Regions from separate parts of the Streptomyces sp. NPDC050997 genome, predicted to be linked through region 2. Evidence: riboswitches for the same ligand, from Rfam matches in the RefSeq annotation. Region 2 holds a riboswitch; the other holds the start of a gene.

Region 1 (8,830 bases), on a different contig from region 2:
GTGATGGTGACATCACCTCACCACCCCCTCCACCCCCCGCATTTGCGCTTCCCGTGAAGGACAAACGTGGCAGTCCTGTCCATATCCCGTCGTACCGCCGTACGCACCGCGCGCATCCTCGGTGTCGCCTCCGCCTCGGCCGCGCTCGCGCTCAGCGCCGCCGGCAGCGCGCTGGCCTGCAACATCAGCGAGTTCTCCGCCGAGGCCAAATGTGACGGCACGAAGGGTGTCATCACGGTCACCGACGTGGACCCCTCCGGTGTCCCGGCCGTCATCTCCGTCTTCCTGGAGGAGAACGGCGCCGACGCGAAGAAGGTCGGCGAGCAGGAGGTCAAGGGCTCGCGCGAGGGTGTCACCATCACCTTCGCCGAAGACTGGCAGCCGAACGCTGTCTACCGCGTCCACGTCAAGGCCGGCAACCAGGTCGACGAGGACATCAAGCCCAACCTGACCACCCCGTCCACGGCCTGCAAGACCGAGGACACCCCGACCCCGAAGCCCACCCCGACGCCGTCGGACTCCGCCTCGACCCCGGCCGAGGAGACCGACAGCCCGACCCCGAGCGCGACGCCCTCGGAGGGCGAGAGCACCACCCCGGCGGGCACCGTGAGCAACGCCCCGTCCCCCGCGGCCGGTGACTCCAACCTCGCCGAGACCGGTGCGAACTCCAACACTGGCGTCATCGCCGGTGTCGCGGCCGCCCTGGTCGCCATCGGCGGCGGCGCCGTCTTCTTCGGCTTCCGTCGTCGTGGGGCGAACAGCGGCCGCTGACGCCCGCGTCGTACCGACACCGTTGTGGCCCGTCCCGTCCGGGGCGGGCCACAGCTCTGTGCCTCGGTAGCGGTCAGGTGCCGGTCCGGGTACCAGTCCGGGTGCCGCGACCTGACCGGCCCGGGGCGAAGGCCCGCAACGCGGTATCGCCGGTCGCCGCGACGCCGGCCACCTCAACGCCGCACCGCCGCAACGCCGTACAGCCGTACAACCGCACCGCCGGTCAACCCAGCACGACAACCTCGGCCACGTCGAACTCCACTCCCACCACGTCCCCCACTCCCGGCGCCCCCCGCAGCCCGCATGCCGCCTCCAGGCCCGGCCCGCCGTCCTCCGGGCGCAACCGCACGGCGACATGCGTGCCCTTGAAGGTCCGCGCGGCCACCACGCACCGCAGCCCCGCGTCCGCGGCCACGAGCCGCACCCCGGCCGGTCGCACCAGCACACGGCGCTCCCCCGGCGAGGCCCCGGCGGGCACCGGCACCTTCCCCCACGGCGTGTCCGCGGCCTCCCCGCCCACCACGGCCTCGACGACGTTCTCGAAGCCCAGGAACCGCGCCACGAACTCGTCCACCGGCCGCTCCCACACCTCCAGTGGCGTACCGGACTGCGCGATCCGCCCGTCCCGCATCACCACCACCCGGTCGGCGAGCGCGAAGGCCTCACCCTGGTCGTGCGTCACGGCCAGCACGGTCGTCCCCAACCGCCCGAACAACTCCCGCAGTTCGACGACCAGCCGCTCCCGCAGCGACCGGTCCAGCTGGCCGAGCGGCTCGTCCAGCATCAGCAGCCGGGGTCGCGGCGCGAGCGCCCGGGCCAGCGCCACCCGCTGCTGCTCGCCGCCGGAGAGCGAGGCGACGGCCCGCCGCCCGGCCCTCGGCAGCCCGACCAGCTCCAGCAACTCCCGTACCCGCTCGTCCTGTTGACCCTTCGCCACGCCATGCATCCGCAGCCCGAACGCCACGTTCCCGCCCACGTCCCGCTGCGGGAACAGCTGGTGGTCCTGGAACATCAGCCCGACGCCCCGCTTGTGCGCGGGAACGCCCGCCTGGTCGCGGCCGTCGAGCGACACCCGCCCGCCGTCCAGGGGTTGCAGCCCGGCCACCACCCGCAGCAGCGTCGACTTGCCGCTGCCGCTGGGCCCGAGCACACACACGATCTCGTGCTCGGCGACACCGAGGCCGACCTCGTCCAGCACGGCCCGCCCACCGAACCGTACGGTCGCGTCCTCAAGGCTCAACAGCATCTAGAACTCCCCGGTCCGGTCGGTGCGCAGCCGTTCGAGGACCAGCAGCGCCACCGCGCACACGATCATCAGAATCGTCGAAAGGGCCATCGCCTGGCCGTAGTTGACCTCGCCCGCCCGGCCCAGCAGCCGCGCCACGGCGACCGGCAGCGTCGGGTTGTCCGGCCGCGCGATGAACACCGTCGCCCCGAACTCCCCCAGCGACACCGCGAAGGCGAACCCCGCGGCGATCAGCAACGCCCGCCGCACCATCGGCAGATCCACCTCGCGCCACGCCCGCCACGGAGAGGCCCCGAGCACCGCCGCCGCCTCCCGCAGCCGTACGTCCACCGCCCGCAGCACGGGCAGCATGGTCCGCACGACGAACGGGACGCCGACCAGCGCCTGGGCGAGCGGCACCAGGATCCACGAGGACCGCAGGTCCAGCGGCGGCTCGTCCAGCGCGATCAGGAACCCGAACCCGACGGTCACCGCGGACACCCCGAGCGGCAGCATCAGCAGCGCGTCGAATCCCCGTACGAAACGACCCGCGTCCCGTCGTGTCAGCGCGGCCGCGGCCAGCCCACCGATCAGCACGGCGATGGCGGTCGCGGCGACGGCGTACCGCAGCGAGTTGCCGATCGCCTCGATCGGCGGGACCAGGAAGAGCCCGCCGTCGTCACGGGTCAGCGCCCGGTAGGAGCCGAAGTCGGCTGCGTCCAGGGACCGTTGCACCAGCACCGCGAGCGGCAGCAGGAGCAGTACGACGATCGAGCCGAGGACGCCGGCCAGCAGCGCCCACTGACCCGCCCCGCGCGGCCGGCGCGCGGTGACGGACGCGTCCACCAGCCGCAGGGTCGCCTCCCGGCGCCGTACGGTCCACGCGTGCAGCGTGAGAACCGCGCCCACCGCCGCGAACTGGATGATCGTCAGCACGGCGGCCGTGGACAGGTCGAAGATCTCCGAGGTCTGCCGGTAGATCTCCACTTCGAGGGTCGAGAAGGTCGGCCCGCCCAGGATCTGCACCACGCCGAAGGACGTGAAGGTGAACAGGAAGACCATCAGCGCCGCCGCCGCCACGGCGGGCGCGAGCGCCGGGAGGGTGATCCGCCGCCAGGCCGCGAGCCGGGACGCGCCGAGCATCCGCGCGGCCTCCTCCTGGCGCGGGTCGAGTTGCGCCCAGAGCCCGCCGACGGTCCGTACGACGACCGCGTAGTTGAAGAAGACATGCGCGAGCAGGATCGCCCACACGGTGGTGTCAAGGCGTACGCCCCACAGCTCGTCCAGCAGCCCGCCGCGCCCCACCAGCGCCAGGAACGCCGTACCGACCACGACCGTCGGCAGCACGAAGGGGACCGTGACGACGGCCCGCAGAACCTGCTTGCCGGGGAAGTCGAACCGGGCGAAGACATACGCGCCGGGCAGCGCGACCAACAGGGTGAGCGCGGTGGAGGCGAGCGCCTGCCAGGCGGTGAACCACAGCACGTGCCGGACGTCAGACTGCCCGAGCACGTCGGCGATCCGCCCCAGCCGCCACACCCCGTCGACCTTCAGGCCTCGCGTGACGATCGCGGCCACGGGATAGGCGAAGAACACCGCGAAGAACGCGACGGGCACGGCGACCAGCCCGAGCCGCGCCGCGTTCCCCTTGGAACGCCGGGTCACTTCAGTACGAGCGAGGTCCACGACTTGACCCACTGGTCACGGTTCTCGGCGATCCGGGCCGGGTCCAGCGTCTCGGGATCCTTGGCCTGCGGCCCGTACTCGGTGAACTCGGCCGGCACCTGGGCGCCCTTGCGCACCGGGTAGACGAACATGTTCAGCGGCATGTCGTCCTGGAACTCCTTGGTGAGCAGGAAGTCGAGGAGCGCCTTGCCGCCCTTGGTGTTCGACGCGTTGCTCAGCAGGCCCGCGTACTCGACCTGGCGGAAGCAGGTGCCGGCGGCGACGCCCGTGGGCGCGGTCTTCGGCTTCGGGTCGGCGTAGATCACCTCGGCGGGCGGTGAGGAGGCGTAGGAGACGACCAGCGGCCTGTCGGCCTTGGCCTTCTTGCCGCCGGCGGAGCCGGAGAACTCCTCGTTGTAGGCCTGCTCCCAGCCGTCGACCACCTTCACGCCGTTGGCCTTGAGCTTCTTCCAGTAGCCCGTCCAGCCTCCCCCACTCTCGGCTTCGCTCGAGCGGGAGGTGCCCCCATCGCCGTACTTCGCCGCGGACCCGAGGAGGAACGCCAGCCCCGGGGAGGAGGTGGAGGCGTTCTCGGTGACGAGGAGGTTCTTGTACGCCGGCTTGACCAGGTCGTCGAAGGAGTTGGGCGGGGCCAGCTTGTGCTCGCTGAAGTACGCCTTGTCGTAGTTGACGCAGATGTCGCCGGTGTCGATGGGCGTGACGCGGTGCTTGTCCTGGTCGGCCCGGTACTCGGGCTGGATCAGGTCGGAGCCCTTCGCCTCGTACGGCTGGAAGAGCCCGTTGTCGAGCGCCCGGGACAGGAGGGTGTTGTCGACGCCGAAGAAGACGTCGCCCTGCGGGTTGTCCTTGGTCAGGATGGCCTTGTTGACGGCCTGGCCGGCGTCGCCGTCCTTGAGGACCTTGACCTTGTAGCCGGACCGCTTCTCGAAGTCCGCGAGGACGTTCTTCGACACGGCCCATGAATCGTGGCTGACGAGGGTCACGGTCTTGGAGTCGCCGCCGCTACCGTCGTCGGACGATCCCGACCCGCACGCGGAGAGCGTGACGAGTCCGAGTCCCACGACCAGGGCCGTGGCCTTCTGGGTGATGCTCACTGGATCCTCCTGGGGTGACCAGGAAGAGACGCGGCCCTGCCCGGGCCCTCGGGCAGACCGAGGATTCCCGGGCAGGGCGCAACAGCTCGAGTAGTGACCGAACTTCCTACCCAGAATGACCTGGGCGAGGTTCAGAGGGTCTGCGGCCGGTGCCGCACTCTCAGCGCTGTGGCGCTCCCCTGTCGGAATATGAAGATGTACCTACGAACGCCACACTACCGCTCGGTCGCGGCGAGCTGACCACACGCCCCGTCGATCTCCTGCCCACGGGTGTCCCGTACGGTGACCGGCACACCATGGGCGGCGATGGCCTCGACGAACGCCTTCTCGTCCTCGGGGCGGGAGGCCGTCCACTTCGACCCGGGCGTCGGGTTCAGCGGGATGAGATTGACGTGCACAGGCTTGCCCCTGAGCAGCCGCCCGAGTCGGTCGCCCCGCCACGCCTGGTCGTTGATGTCCCGAATCAGCGCGTACTCGATGGACAGCCGGCGCCCGGACCGCTCCGTGTACGCGAAGCCGGCGTCCAGGACCTCACGCACCTTCCACCGCGTGTTCACGGGGACGAGGGTGTCGCGCAGCTCGTCGTCGGGGGCGTGCAGCGAGATGGCGAGCCGGCACTTGAAGCCCTCGTCGGTGAAGCGGTTGATCGCCGGGACGAGTCCGACCGTCGAGACGGTGATCCCACGCTGCGAGAGCCCGAGACCGTCCGGCTCGGGGTCGGTGAGCCGCCGGATGGCGCCGACGACCCGGTTGTAGTTGGCGAGGGGCTCGCCCATGCCCATGAACACGATGTTGCTGAGCCGTGCCGGGCCCCCGGGGATCTCGCCGTCCCTGAGCGCCCGCATGCCGTCCACGATCTGGTGCACGATCTCGGCGGTGGACAGGTTCCGGTCAAGACCCGCCTGCCCGGTCGCGCAGAACGGGCAGTTCATCCCGCACCCCGCCTGCGAGCTGATGCACATGGTCACCCGGTCCGGGTAGCGCATCAGCACCGACTCGACGAGCGTCCCGTCGACCATCCGCCACAGCGTCTTGCGGGTGGTGTCCTGGTCGGTCGACAGATGCCGCACCACCGACATCAGCTCCGGAAGCAGCGCCTCCTGGAGCCGACCACGGGAACCGGCCGGGATGTCCGTCCACTCCTGCGGGTCGTGCGCGTACCGCGCGAAGTAGTGCTGCGACAGCTGCTTGGCACGAAACGGCTTCTCCCCGACCGCGGCCACCGCTTCTTTCCGCTCGGCGGGCGTGAGGTCGGCGAGATGCCGCGGCGGCTTCTTGGCTCCGCGGGGGGCGACGAATGTGAGTTCTCCGGGTGCAGGCATAACCCGTCCAGTGTCGCAGATCAACTCCGGGGGCCCAGGCCGGAGCGGGGTGGGGGTGGTCACCTGTGGGTGCCGGTTGTCGGCGGTGGTCGGCCTCGGGCGGCCCAGGGTCGGCCCAGGGAGCTGCCAGTGGCGGTCTTCCTCATCGTCACCCCTCAAGCCTTCTTTATTCGGCCGCAGCGACAACAGGATTGATTAACATGGACCCTCAGGGTCGGCCGGACCATCTTTAGGCGGGGGTTAATGGGCGAGATGTCGCACGCATCATTCAAACTCTGGGAGAGCATGAGGAAATTCCTCCCACTGGTTCAAGTTGAGTCGTTGCAATTCGACGCCGATTCACCATTCCCGGGACAGCTCGTCACCCTCGCCCCTTTCACGGTAATCTCAGGATTGCATGGATCCGGGAAGAGCACACTACTGAAGTGCATTTCCGAGTCACTTCAATCCGGGTCATGGGGCAATGGCCACCCCCCCCTTTTTCGGTACAAAAAGAGAGGGATTCGAACTTGGCGGATTCGTGCAAGTCACACTACGAAAAAGAGAGGATCGAATCTCATACGCGGTCAACCTAGGGACTCCCACAATAAGGGGGGAAAGCACGCCAGAGGTGTACCCTGACATTCACAATACATTCGAGGTGCCCTCCGAGATTTCGATGTTCTTTCAGGAATCCCGAAGGCAGGACATCATGGAATTCCGCGAAGGGGATGACTGGATTCAATCGCGGAAAGACCTGGACGCCCTCAGAGATATCCTTGGCGTTACGTATGAGGAAGTCGTTTATCATCCAGTTCGAGTTGAGAATGGGGCGCCAATCTTTCCCTACGTACGCGCCCGGAGAGGGGATCGATGGATTGACTCGTTTTCCATGAGCTACGGAGAACTCTCAGTGCACAGGATGCGCTGGTTTGTAAGGCACCCATACGATAACTCTTTGGTGATCCTGGATGAGCCCGAGGCAAGCATTGCCCCTCGTGGACATGCACCACTGGTGGATGACCTGGCTCGCCTTGCTCGCGCTTCCCAGGTACAAGTCATCGCCGTGACACATTCTCCGGTCTTCATCATTAGAGTGCCGCTCGATTTCGTCCGCATATGCGTTCGCGGTAATGAAACCCCTCTACTTCTTCAGCCTTCACGCATCTCAGATTTACGCGACACGCTGGGGGTTGAAAGCCCACTGCGCGGGATTGTCTTCGTGGAAGACGAAGCGGCGCGTGAGCTCCTTAAGCTAATGCTCTCGACACACGGCTTCATCGGCGGAAATGAAGTGGAGTTGATCGACGTCGGTTCATGGAATGATGTATTGATCGCGGCGAATGCTACCTCTAATTCGCGAAGACTTCGCGCTGTTGCGGTTATCGACGGCGACCAGAGGGGGAAACTGGAAGGAAAGGGAGCTGGGCGCTACGCCTTGTTCCTCCCTGGCACGGAGCCGCCGGAGCAAGTGATAATGAAGAAGGCGGTTATGCAGCCGCGAGAACTGGCAGAGGCGCTGGGATGCACACAGACATCTATTAACGTCTACTTGGCTGAACTGGCTGGGTTGGATCATCATAGATGGCTTGAGGTCTTGGCCCGAAGGACTGGCAATGATTGGCAATATTGCTTGCGCGTAGCCTTCTCAATTTGGCATCGTGACCCTGCCAATCACGCAGAGGTGGAATCTCTCGTACGGGAAATCGAGAAGAGGGTTTACTAGCGAATTCAGTCAGTAAGTCGATAAAGGAGGTCGGCGGAGCGGCTTTGGGCTGGAGCTGCCTTGGGGCGAGTGATCATGGCCCCGTAAGCTTCCGGCGCGTCGGGCAGTCTGTGGACCTGCCCGTTAAAGCACGACGTTGGGGCCATGATCTTAGAGGCTCGCCCCAAAGTGGCTGCCTAAAGCCGTGGAGCCGACCGCCCCAGCCACAGAGAGTGTCTCCCGCTTCATGCCCGCAGCTCGCTAGCGCGCCGCCGGGCGCGGCCAGCCGGGGCGAAGACAGAGGCAGGCCGCGCCGCAGAGGCGGCGCGCGCCCGCGCTGTGCGCGGGCCTTGATGAAGTAGGGAAAGTTGTATCCCGCTGGGATCTGGGGCTTTGTCTTGTCTCGATAGATGCTTGACGCTGTGGCCTCACTTGATGTTTGACACCGCTTGCCTCGGCTTGGCTGTGCGCCTGGATGTGGCGCATAGGGAGGGCCGGGCCGTGCTGGTGGAGTGAGCGTGGTCGAGCAGCGGTATCACGCGGTGATGGAGGTCGCCGCGGGGGTTCCGGTCAGTCAAGTCGCGGCCCGGTATGGGGTGTCGAGGCAGTCGGTGCACGGGTGGGTGCGCAAGTACGTGCAGTCGGGCCTGCCGGGATTGGCGGACCGGTCTCATCGTCCGGTCTCGTGTCCGTACCGGATCCCGGGGCGGTGGAGGCGGTGGTGTGTGAGCTGCGGCGCCGGCATCCCGGCTGGGGTCCGCGCCGCCTGGTGCACGAGCTGGAACGCAGAGGCGTCACGCCAGTGCCCTCCCCGGCGACGGTCTATCGGGTCCTGGTGCGCAACGCTCTGATCGAACCCGGGGTCCGCAGGCGGCGCCGCTCGGATTACCGCAGGTGGGAACGGTCTGCGGCGATGGAACTGTGGCAGATGGACATCGTCGGCGACATCCTGCTCGCGGGCGGCGGCGAGTGCAAGATGGTCACCGGGATCGACGACCACTCACGGTTCATGGTGATCGCCAAGGTGGTCGAACGGGCCACCGCCCGC
Region 2 (8,830 bases):
CTGCTTCAGCGCCACGGACCGGTCCCGGCCGCCGGTCGCGCTGCCGGTGTGCACGACCACGCCCAGGGCACCGATGTCCCGTCCGCGCCGCAGGGAGTGCCGCAGCGACTCCACCGACTTCTCCACGGTCGCCTCGGTGTGCGAACCGAAGTTGATCAGGTACGGGGCGTGCACATACGCGGGGATCGACTCGGCCGCGCACACCGCCCGGAACTCCTCGTCCTGCCGAGGGTTCCCGGTGGGCGTGGCCCAGCCGCGCGGGTTGGCGACGAAGACCTGAACGGTCTCGGCCTTCAGGTCATGGGCGTACGACAGGCCCACCGAGTGGAGACCGCCGGCCACCGGGACATGACCGCCGACGGGGTTGCGCACCGTACCGGGGGTTCCGGGGCCGGTGCCGGGCTGTTGACTCTTCACACATCCAGGGTGTCATGCGGCCCGGCCCGCCCGGTCAGCGGATGGTGATCGTGATCGTCGACCCCTTGGGCGCGCTCTCCCCGCCCTCGACGGACTGCTTCTTGACGGTGTCGCCGAACAGCCCGAGCAGCCCGCGGTCCTTGTCGACCTCGAAGCCGGCGGCTTCCAGCTCGGCCTCCGCGTCATCGACGTTGTCACCGACCACGTCCGGGACCTCGACCATCACCGGGCCCTTGGAGAGCGTCAGCGTCACGGTGTCGCCCTCGGCGGCGGTGTTGCCTTCCTGCGGTGTCTGCCGGGCGACCTGGCCCTTGTCGTAGTCGGAGGAGTTGACCTCCTCGGAGGAGACCTTCACCTGCAGGCCCGCCTCCTCGAGTTCCGCCCTCGCGTCCTGGAGGGACTCGCCGGTGACGTCCGGGATGTCGATCGGGCTGCCCTTGCTGACGATGAGCGCGATCGCCGAACCGGCGCGCCGCTCGGTGCCGGCCTTCGGACCCGTGGAGATCACGAAGCCCCGCTCCACGTCGTCGCTGAACTCCCGGGTGACCATGCCCGGCCGCAGACCGTCCTGCTTCAGTACGGATCTGGCCTTGTCCAGCCGGTAGCCCTGCACGTCGGGCACCTTCACGGTCTCGGGGCCGTCGGAGATGACAAGCCGCACCGAGTCGTTGTCCCGGATCCGGGCGCCCGGCTCCGGGTCGGTGCTGACGACGGTGCCCCGCTTCACGGTGTCGCTGTACGCGTGGTCGATCTTGCCGACGTCCAGCCCGGCCGACTCCAGCCGGTCCCGGGCCTGCGTCTCGGTCTTCTCCAGCACCGCCGGGACCTTGGTGAACTGGCCGGAGTTGATGTACCAGACGCCCGCGCCGACCCCGAGGACCAGCAGCACCGCCACGATGATCGCCATCAGACGGCGCGGCGGCCCGGAACGGCGGCGCGGCGGCAGCGGCGGCGCGGACTCCAGCCGGCTGGTGCGATGGAACCCGCCTTCGGCGTCCTCATCCTCGTTGACCGGCAGGAGGCGCGGGACGGTCAGGGAGCGCGGGATCACGCTCGTCCGGTCCTCGGCGCCGCCGTGCGCCACGGAGACCGCCTGCGGCGGCACCGCGTCCAGCTGGTCCGCGTCGAGCCCGGCCCGTGTCTCCCGCGCCTGCGCGAGCAGCGCGACCGCGTCGTACGGGCGGATGCCGGGGGTACGGGCCGTCGCGGACGCCACCAGCTCGTCGAGCTCGTAGGCCAGCCCCGGCACGAGGGCCGAGGGCGGCGGCACGTCCTCGTGGAGGTGCTTGTAGAGCACTATCGCCGGGGAGTCCCCGTCGTGCGGCTTCTCGCCGGTGAGCATCTCGTAGAGGACGACACCGCACGCGTACACGTCGACGCGGGGATCGGCGGTGCCCGGCTGCTCGATCTGCTCGGGGGCGAGGTACGAGACCGTGCCGAGCACGGCCCCGGTGGTGCTGGTGACGGTGTCCACGGACCGCACCAGCCCGAAGTCGGCGACCTTGACCCGACCGTCGTCCCCTATCAGGACGTTCTCCGGCTTCATGTCGCGGTGGACGAACCCCGCGCGGTGCGCGGCGCCGAGCGCGGCCAGCACCGGCTCCAGGATGTCGAGCGCGGCCCTCGGCTGCAGCGCCCCGCGGTCGCGCAGCACGTCGCGCAGGGTGCAGCCGGCGACGTACTCCATCGCGAGGTAGACGTACGACCCGTCGGTGCCCTGGTCGAAGACCTGTACGACGTTCGGGTGCGCGAGCCGGGCCACCGACTTGGCCTCCCGGATGAACCGCTCGACGAACGATCCGTCGGCGGCCAGCGCCGGATGCATCACCTTGAGTGCGAGAACCCGGTCCAGGCGGGTGTCCAGGGCCCGGTAGACCGTGGCCATCCCACCGACCGCGATCCGCGCGTCGACGCGGTAGCGGCCGTCGAGCACCTGCCCGACCAGAGGGTCCTGAAGGGTCGTATCCACGCAGGTGAGTGTACGAGCCGTGACTGACACGACCGCCGGTTCGGCCTGGATCGAGGCGGGACTGCAGCGGACCTGTGACGCAACCCACAAAGCCACAGCCGATATCGGGGGCCCCGCTACGACGGGACGGAGGCGGGACGGGAGTGCGGCGCGGGTCCCCGCCCGCCGCGACGCCGTTCAGAACGCCGGCCGCTCCGGATCCAGTACCGCCAGGCCCTCCGCGGGAGACGACGCCTCCGCGAAGTGCCGCCGCGGAATCCGGCCCGCCAGCCGAGCCAGCCTGCCCGCCTCGACGGCGTGCCGCATGGCGTCGGCCATCAGGACGGGCTCCTGCGCCCGGGTCACCGCCGAGGCGAGCATCACACCCGCACACCCCAGCTCCATCGCCAGCGCCACGTCCGAGGCCGTACCGGCCCCCGCGTCCAGGATCACCGGCACGCGCGCGTGCTCGACGATCAGCTGGAAGTTGTGCGGGTTGCGAATGCCCAGCCCGGATCCGATGGGCGACCCCAGGGGCATGATCGCCGCGCATCCGACGTCCTCCAGCTTGCGCGCCAGCACCGGATCGTCGTTCGTGTACGGCAGCACCGTGAACCCGTCGTCGACCAGCGTCTCGGCGGCGTCCAGCGTCTCGATCGGATCCGGCAGCAGGGTCCGCTCGTCCGCGATGACCTCCAGCTTGACCAGCTCCGTCCCGAGTGCCTCACGTGCCAGCCGGGCCGTCAGCACCGCCTCACCGGCCGTGAAACAGCCCGCCGTGTTCGGCAGCACCCGGATGCCGAGCTTCTCCAGCACCGACAGCACCGAGCCGTGCGCGCCCGGATCGACCCGGCGCATCGCGACCGTCGTCAGCTCCGTCCCGGACGCGACCAGCGCCCGCTCCAGAACCTCCGGGCTGGGCGCGCCGCCCGTACCCATGATGAGGCGGGACGTGAAGGACGTACCGCCGAGGACAAAGGGATCGTCGGCCATGGGTCAGCCTCCTTGGACGGCGGTGAGGACTTCGACGCGGTCTCCCTCGGTGAGGGACGTCGAGGACCATCGCGCGCGCGGGACGACGGTTTCGTTGAGGGCGGCGGCCACTCCGGAGGGCGCCGCGGTGAGGGACCGCACGAGTGTGTCGAGGGCGGTGCCGCGGGCGACCTCGCGCCGCTCGCCGTTGACCGAGATGTTCATACGGGCTGCTCCGTGCGGACGGTGCTGAAGCGCTTGGGCGTGAACGGACGGGCCTCTTCCGGGAGTTCACCGGTGACCAGGGCGTGCGCCAGGGCGTCGCCGGTGACCGGCGTGAGCAGCACGCCGTTGCGGTAGTGCCCGGTGGCGAGCAGCAGCCCGTCAAGGCCGGTCGGGCCGAGCAGCGGCGCGTTGTCGGGGGAGCCGGGACGCAGTCCGGCCCGGGCCTCCGTGAGCGGCAGCTCCGTGATCCCCGGGACCAGCTCGTGGGCGTCCCGCAGCAGCTCGTACACGCCGCCCGCGGTCACCGTGGTGTCCCAGCCCAGCTCCTCGCTGGTGGCGCCGACGACCAGCTCGCCGTTCTCCCTCGGCACCAGGTAGACCTGGCTGCCGCGCACCACGGCCCGCACCGTCCGGCTCAGGAACGGCGCGTACCGCTCGGGCACGGTCAGCCGCAGCACCTGCCCCTTCACGGGCCGCACGGGCGGCAGGATGTCCGCGGGGACCCCCGCGAGGCGCCCGCTGAGACTGCCGCCCGCCAGCACCACCTGCCCGGCGCCCAGCACGACGCCCTCGCGTGTGACGACACCGGTCGCCCGCTCCCGTACCACCGAAAGCCGTTCGGCCCGGGTGCGGTGGAAGACGACCTTGGCCCGCTCGCACGCGGCCAGCAGAGCGTCGGCCAGCCGTCGCGGATCGATCTGGTGGTCGCCGTCGACCCGCAGCCCGCCACGCACGCCCGGCGCGAGCATCGGCTCCAGGCGTCGGCACTCCCGCCCGGACAGCCACTCGGAGTCCAGCCCCGACTGCCGTTGCAGTGCGTGCAGTTCGCGCAGATGCGCGCGGTCGTCGGCGTCCAGCGCGACGGCGAGCGTGCCGCTGCGGCGGTAGCCGAGGTCGCGGCCGGTGAGGTCGGTGAGCTCGGCGGCGAAGTCCGGATAGCGGCGGGCCGACTCCAGGTTCAGGCCGAGCAGGGTCTGCTCGCCGTAGTGCAGTTCCGTGACGGCGGCCAGCATCCCGGCCGCCACCCGGGCGGCCCCGCCGCCAGGTTCGGGGTCGACGACGGCCGTGGCGAACCCGCGCTGCGCGGCCCGCCACGCGATGACCAGGCCGATGATGCCGCCCCCGACGACCAGGACGTCCGGGGTGCCCGGGGTGCCCGACAGGGCGTCCGAGGCGTGCAGCGGAACGTCTGTGGCATTCAACGGGACGTCTGTGGTGTCCGACGGGACATCTGTGGTGTCCGATGGATCTGGCGTACGCGTACGCGACATGGGCGTCCAGCCCCTCCCTTCGCCGGCATGACCCGGATCAGGTTCGTACGGTCGGAGGCCGCCAGCCTCCCTCTCAGCCCGGTGCGTCCGGGCTCCCGCGAGTGCTCTACGTTGGCCACCCTAGCCCGATGCCGTCCGTCTCAGTAAGGGAGCCTCCGCCCGTGGCAGTTTCGCTCGACGGACTCGTCCTCGCCCCCGTCGCCGACCAGGCCCCGGGTCAGGTGGGTACCCGCACCCGGTTCATGTACCACGAGAAGGACGGCGAGATCTGGGCCGAGTACGCGGGCGGGGACGTCGTCCGCGGACACTTGGTGGGGACGCGTGAGGGCGACCGCCTGGACTTCCGGTACGTACAGCTCAAGCACGACGGGACGACCTCCTCGGGGCACTGTGTGTCGACGGTCGTCGACCTGTCCGACGGTCGCGTGCGGCTGGAGGAGAGCTGGGAGTGGGAGTCGCAGCCCGGTAGCGGGACGAGCGTTGTGGAGCAGCTCACGGAGCACGCCCCCTGACTGACTGACCGTCAGTTGTCTATGGTGATCAGGTGAGCGAGCAGACGCAGGAACGGGGAACCTCCACGCCACGGCGTGTCGTCGTGGTGGGCGCGGGCATGGCCGGGGTGCAGACCGCGGTCGCCCTGAGGGAACAGGGCTTCGCCGGCACCGTGACCCTGATCGGCGCGGAGTCCCATCAGCCGTACGACCGGCCGCCGCTGTCCAAGGCCGTGCTGCTCGGCAAGTCCGAGGGCGCCGCCTTCGACGTCGACTTCGACGCCCTCGGCATCGAGCTGCGCCTCGGGCGCGAGGTTCTGGGCGTGCGCCCCGGCGCGCACCTGCTGGACACCGCCGAGGGGCCGGTGCCGTACGACGTCCTGGTCCTGGCGACCGGCGCCGAACCCATCCGGCTGCCGGGCGCGGAAGACGTGCCCGGAGTCCATCTGCTGCGCACCCTGGACGACGCCGAGCGGTTGCGTCCGGTACTCGCCCGGCAGCAGGACATCGTGGTCGTCGGCGCGGGCTGGATCGGCGCCGAGTTCGCCACGGCCGCGCGCGAGGCCGGCTGCGCGGTGACGGTCGTCGAGGCCGCCGGCCGCCCGCTGGCCGGCGCGCTGCCCGCCGACGTGGCCGCCCCGATGGCCTCCTGGTACGCCGACGCCGGTGTCGAACTGCGCACCCACGCGCGCGTGGCGCGCGTCGAACCCGGGGCCGTGATCCTGGACGACGGCTCGCGGCTGCCCGCCGCTGCCGTGGTCGTCGGCATCGGCGCCCGCCCCGCCACGGCCTGGCTGGCCGGCTCCGGCATCACCCTCGGCCCCCACCGCGAGGTCCTCGCCGACGACCGCCTGCGCACCTCCGAACCGGACGTCTACGCGGTCGGCGACTGTGCCTCCTTCCCTTCGGGACGGTACGGCGAGCGCCTGCTGGTCCACCACTGGGACAACGCCCTCCAGGGGCCGCGCACGGTGGCCGAGAACATCGTCGGCGAGGCCACCGGCGAGCCCCCGGCCGTCTACGACCCGGTCCCGTACTTCTGGTCCGAGCAGTTCGGGCGCTTCGTGCAGTACGTGGGCCACCACGCGTCCGCCGACACCACCCGGTGGCGCGGCGACCCGTCCGGCCCGGCCTGGTCGGTGTGCTGGCTGCGGGAGAACCGCCTGGTCGCCCTGCTGGCGGTGGGCCGCCCCCGGGACCTGGCGCAGGGGCGGCGGCTGATCGAGGCGGGGACGCTCATGGACCCTACGCTGCTGACCGATCCGGCCAGGCCTCTGAAGGCGGCCACGGCGTAGGAGAAAACCGCAGGTCGGGCGTTCCTGGCTTCCGACTGTCAGTGCGAGATGGCACGCTTGTCCCGTGACCGAGATTGACGCAAAGATCGATGCTCTCGTCCCCGCCTGGCTCACCCTCCCCGACATCGCAGAGATGCTCGATGTCGAGGTGACACGTGTGCGGCAGCTGGTCAAGGAGGGCCAGCTCATCGCCGTACGCCGTGGTGAGAACCGCGCGCTGCACGTCCCCGCCGCCTTCATCGACGGGGCCGAGCAGAAGGTCGTCAAGGGCCTCACCGGCACCTTGACGCTCCTGCGGGACGACGGCTTCACCGACGAAGAAATGCTCGAGTGGCTCTTCACCGCCGACCCGAGCCTGCCCGGCACCCCCGCCCAGGCGCTGAGCGAGAATCGCGGCACGGAGGTGAAGCGCCGCGCCCAGGCGCTCGCCGTCTGAGCTGAGCACGCTGATCTGAACATCGCCCGACGTACGGGCCGTGGCGCACCAGAGCCACGGTCGTGGTCGACCGCGGCCCGCGGCCCGTACGCCATCCACCACGGGGGAACCCACGTATGCCCGACAGCACCGCCCGCGCCCGGCTCGCCGACGCCCGGCTGTACCTCTGCACGGACGCCCGCAAGCGACAGGGCGACCTCGCCGGGTTCCTGGACGCCGTCCTGGCCGGCGGGGTCGACATCGTGCAGCTGCGGGACAAGGGCATGGAGGCGGCGGAGGAGCTGGAGCACCTCCAGGTGTTCGCCGACGCCTGCGCCCGGCACGGCAGGCTCCTCGCGGTCAACGACCGGGCGGATGTCGCCCACGCCGCCGACGCCGATGTCCTGCACCTCGGGCAGGGCGACCTTCCGGTCCCCGCCGCCCGCGCGATCCTCGGCGACGACGTCCTCGTCGGCCGCTCCACGCACGCCGAGTCGGAGGCCGCCGCGGCCGCCGTCCAGGAGGGCGTGGACTACTTCTGCACCGGCCCGTGCTGGCCGACCCCCACCAAGCCCGGCCGCCACGCTCCCGGTCTCGACCTGGTCCGGTACACCGCCTCCCTCGGCACCGAACGGCCCTGGTTCGCCATCGGCGGCGTCGACCTCGGCAACCTCGACGAGGTGCTGGAGGCGGGCGCCCGCAGAGTCGTGGTCGTCCGGGCGATCACGGAGGCGGACGATCCGGGAGCGGCGGCCGCGGAGTTCGCGAAGCGACTGCGCCAGGCCTGATGACGCCGCTGTCTCGCCCCGCAGCCTCGCCCTGCCGTCTCATCCGACTGTCCGACTGTCCGACCAGCCTGTCTACCTGCCCGCCCCTGTCCGTCCAATAGGTGGACATGAAATAGACAAATCAGCCAAAAATCCGTGATCCGGTTGGGGGACCCACCGCACCCTGACTAACCTGCGGGTATGGCCCTCGGCACCGCATCCACCAGGTCGGACCACGCCCGCACGGTGCGTGACATGCTCGCGACCGGTAAGACGACGTACTCGTTCGAGTTCTACGCCCCGAAGACCCCGAAGGGCGAGCGGAACCTCTGGAACGCGTTGCGCCGGGTCGAGGCCGTGGCGCCCGACTTCGTCTCCGTGACCTATGGCGCGGGCGGTTCCACCCGCGCGGGCACGGTCAAGGCGACCGAGGCGATCGCCTCCGACACCACGCTCACCCCGATCGCCCACCTCACCGCGGTCGATCACTCGGTGGCCGATCTGCGCAACATCATCGGGCAGTACGCCGACGCCGGTATCCGCAACATGCTGGCCCTGCGCGGCGATCCGCCCGGCGACCCGATGGGCGACTGGGTGCCGCACCCCCACGGCCTCGCCTACGCCGCCGAACTCGTCGAACTCATCAAGGCGTCCGGCGACTTCTGCGTCGGCGTCGCGGCCTTCCCCGCGATGCACCCGCGCTCCCCCGACTGGGACACCGACGTCCGCAACTTCGTCGACAAGTGCCGCGCCGGCGCGGACTACGCGATCACGCAGATGTTCTTCCATCCGGAGGACTACCTGCGGCTGCGGGACCGGGTCGCGGCCGCGGGCTGCGAGACCCCGATCATTCCCGAGGTCATGCCGATCGCCAGCGCGAAGAGCCTGGCTCGGATTCCGTCCCTCACCAACGCGTCCTTCCCGCCCGCCCTGAAAGAGCGGATCCTCACAGTCAAAGACGATCCGGCGGCTGTACGCTCCATTGGTATCGAGTTCGCCACTGAGTTCTGTGCGCGGCTGCTGTCCGAG

What was found. Region 2 has a riboswitch for thiamine pyrophosphate ahead of thiO (glycine oxidase ThiO). Riboswitches for the same ligand answer to the same signal wherever they lie in the genome.
Region 1: linked by a shared signal. The riboswitch ahead of AB0H86_RS35205 (thiamine ABC transporter substrate-binding protein) and the one ahead of thiO (glycine oxidase ThiO) in region 2 are both predicted to bind thiamine pyrophosphate.

What each region holds. Positions count from the first base shown of each region.
Region 1 is NZ_JBFAGK010000021.1:91,206-100,035, reverse strand. It holds gene AB0H86_RS35220 (LAETG motif-containing sortase-dependent surface protein) at 67-771, shown strand; gene AB0H86_RS35215 (ABC transporter ATP-binding protein) at 995-2,017, opposite strand; gene AB0H86_RS35210 (iron ABC transporter permease) at 2,018-3,682, opposite strand; gene AB0H86_RS35205 (thiamine ABC transporter substrate-binding protein) at 3,658-4,776, opposite strand; TPP riboswitch at 4,862-4,967, opposite strand; gene rlmN (23S rRNA (adenine(2503)-C(2))-methyltransferase RlmN) at 4,992-6,098, opposite strand; gene AB0H86_RS35195 (AAA family ATPase) at 6,562-7,803, shown strand; partial or broken gene AB0H86_RS35190 (IS481 family transposase) at 8,295-8,830, shown strand, end outside.
Region 2 is NZ_JBFAGK010000010.1:231,582-240,411, reverse strand. It holds gene AB0H86_RS23925 (deoxyribonuclease IV) at 1-417, opposite strand, end outside; gene pknB (Stk1 family PASTA domain-containing Ser/Thr kinase) at 452-2,386, opposite strand; gene AB0H86_RS23915 (thiazole synthase) at 2,564-3,358, opposite strand; gene thiS (sulfur carrier protein ThiS) at 3,362-3,562, opposite strand; gene thiO (glycine oxidase ThiO) at 3,559-4,725, opposite strand; TPP riboswitch at 4,831-4,942, opposite strand; gene AB0H86_RS23900 (hypothetical protein) at 4,995-5,345, shown strand; gene AB0H86_RS23895 (FAD-dependent oxidoreductase) at 5,378-6,619, shown strand; gene AB0H86_RS23890 (Rv2175c family DNA-binding protein) at 6,684-7,055, shown strand; gene thiE (thiamine phosphate synthase) at 7,172-7,822, shown strand; gene metF (methylenetetrahydrofolate reductase [NAD(P)H]) at 8,003-8,830, shown strand, end outside.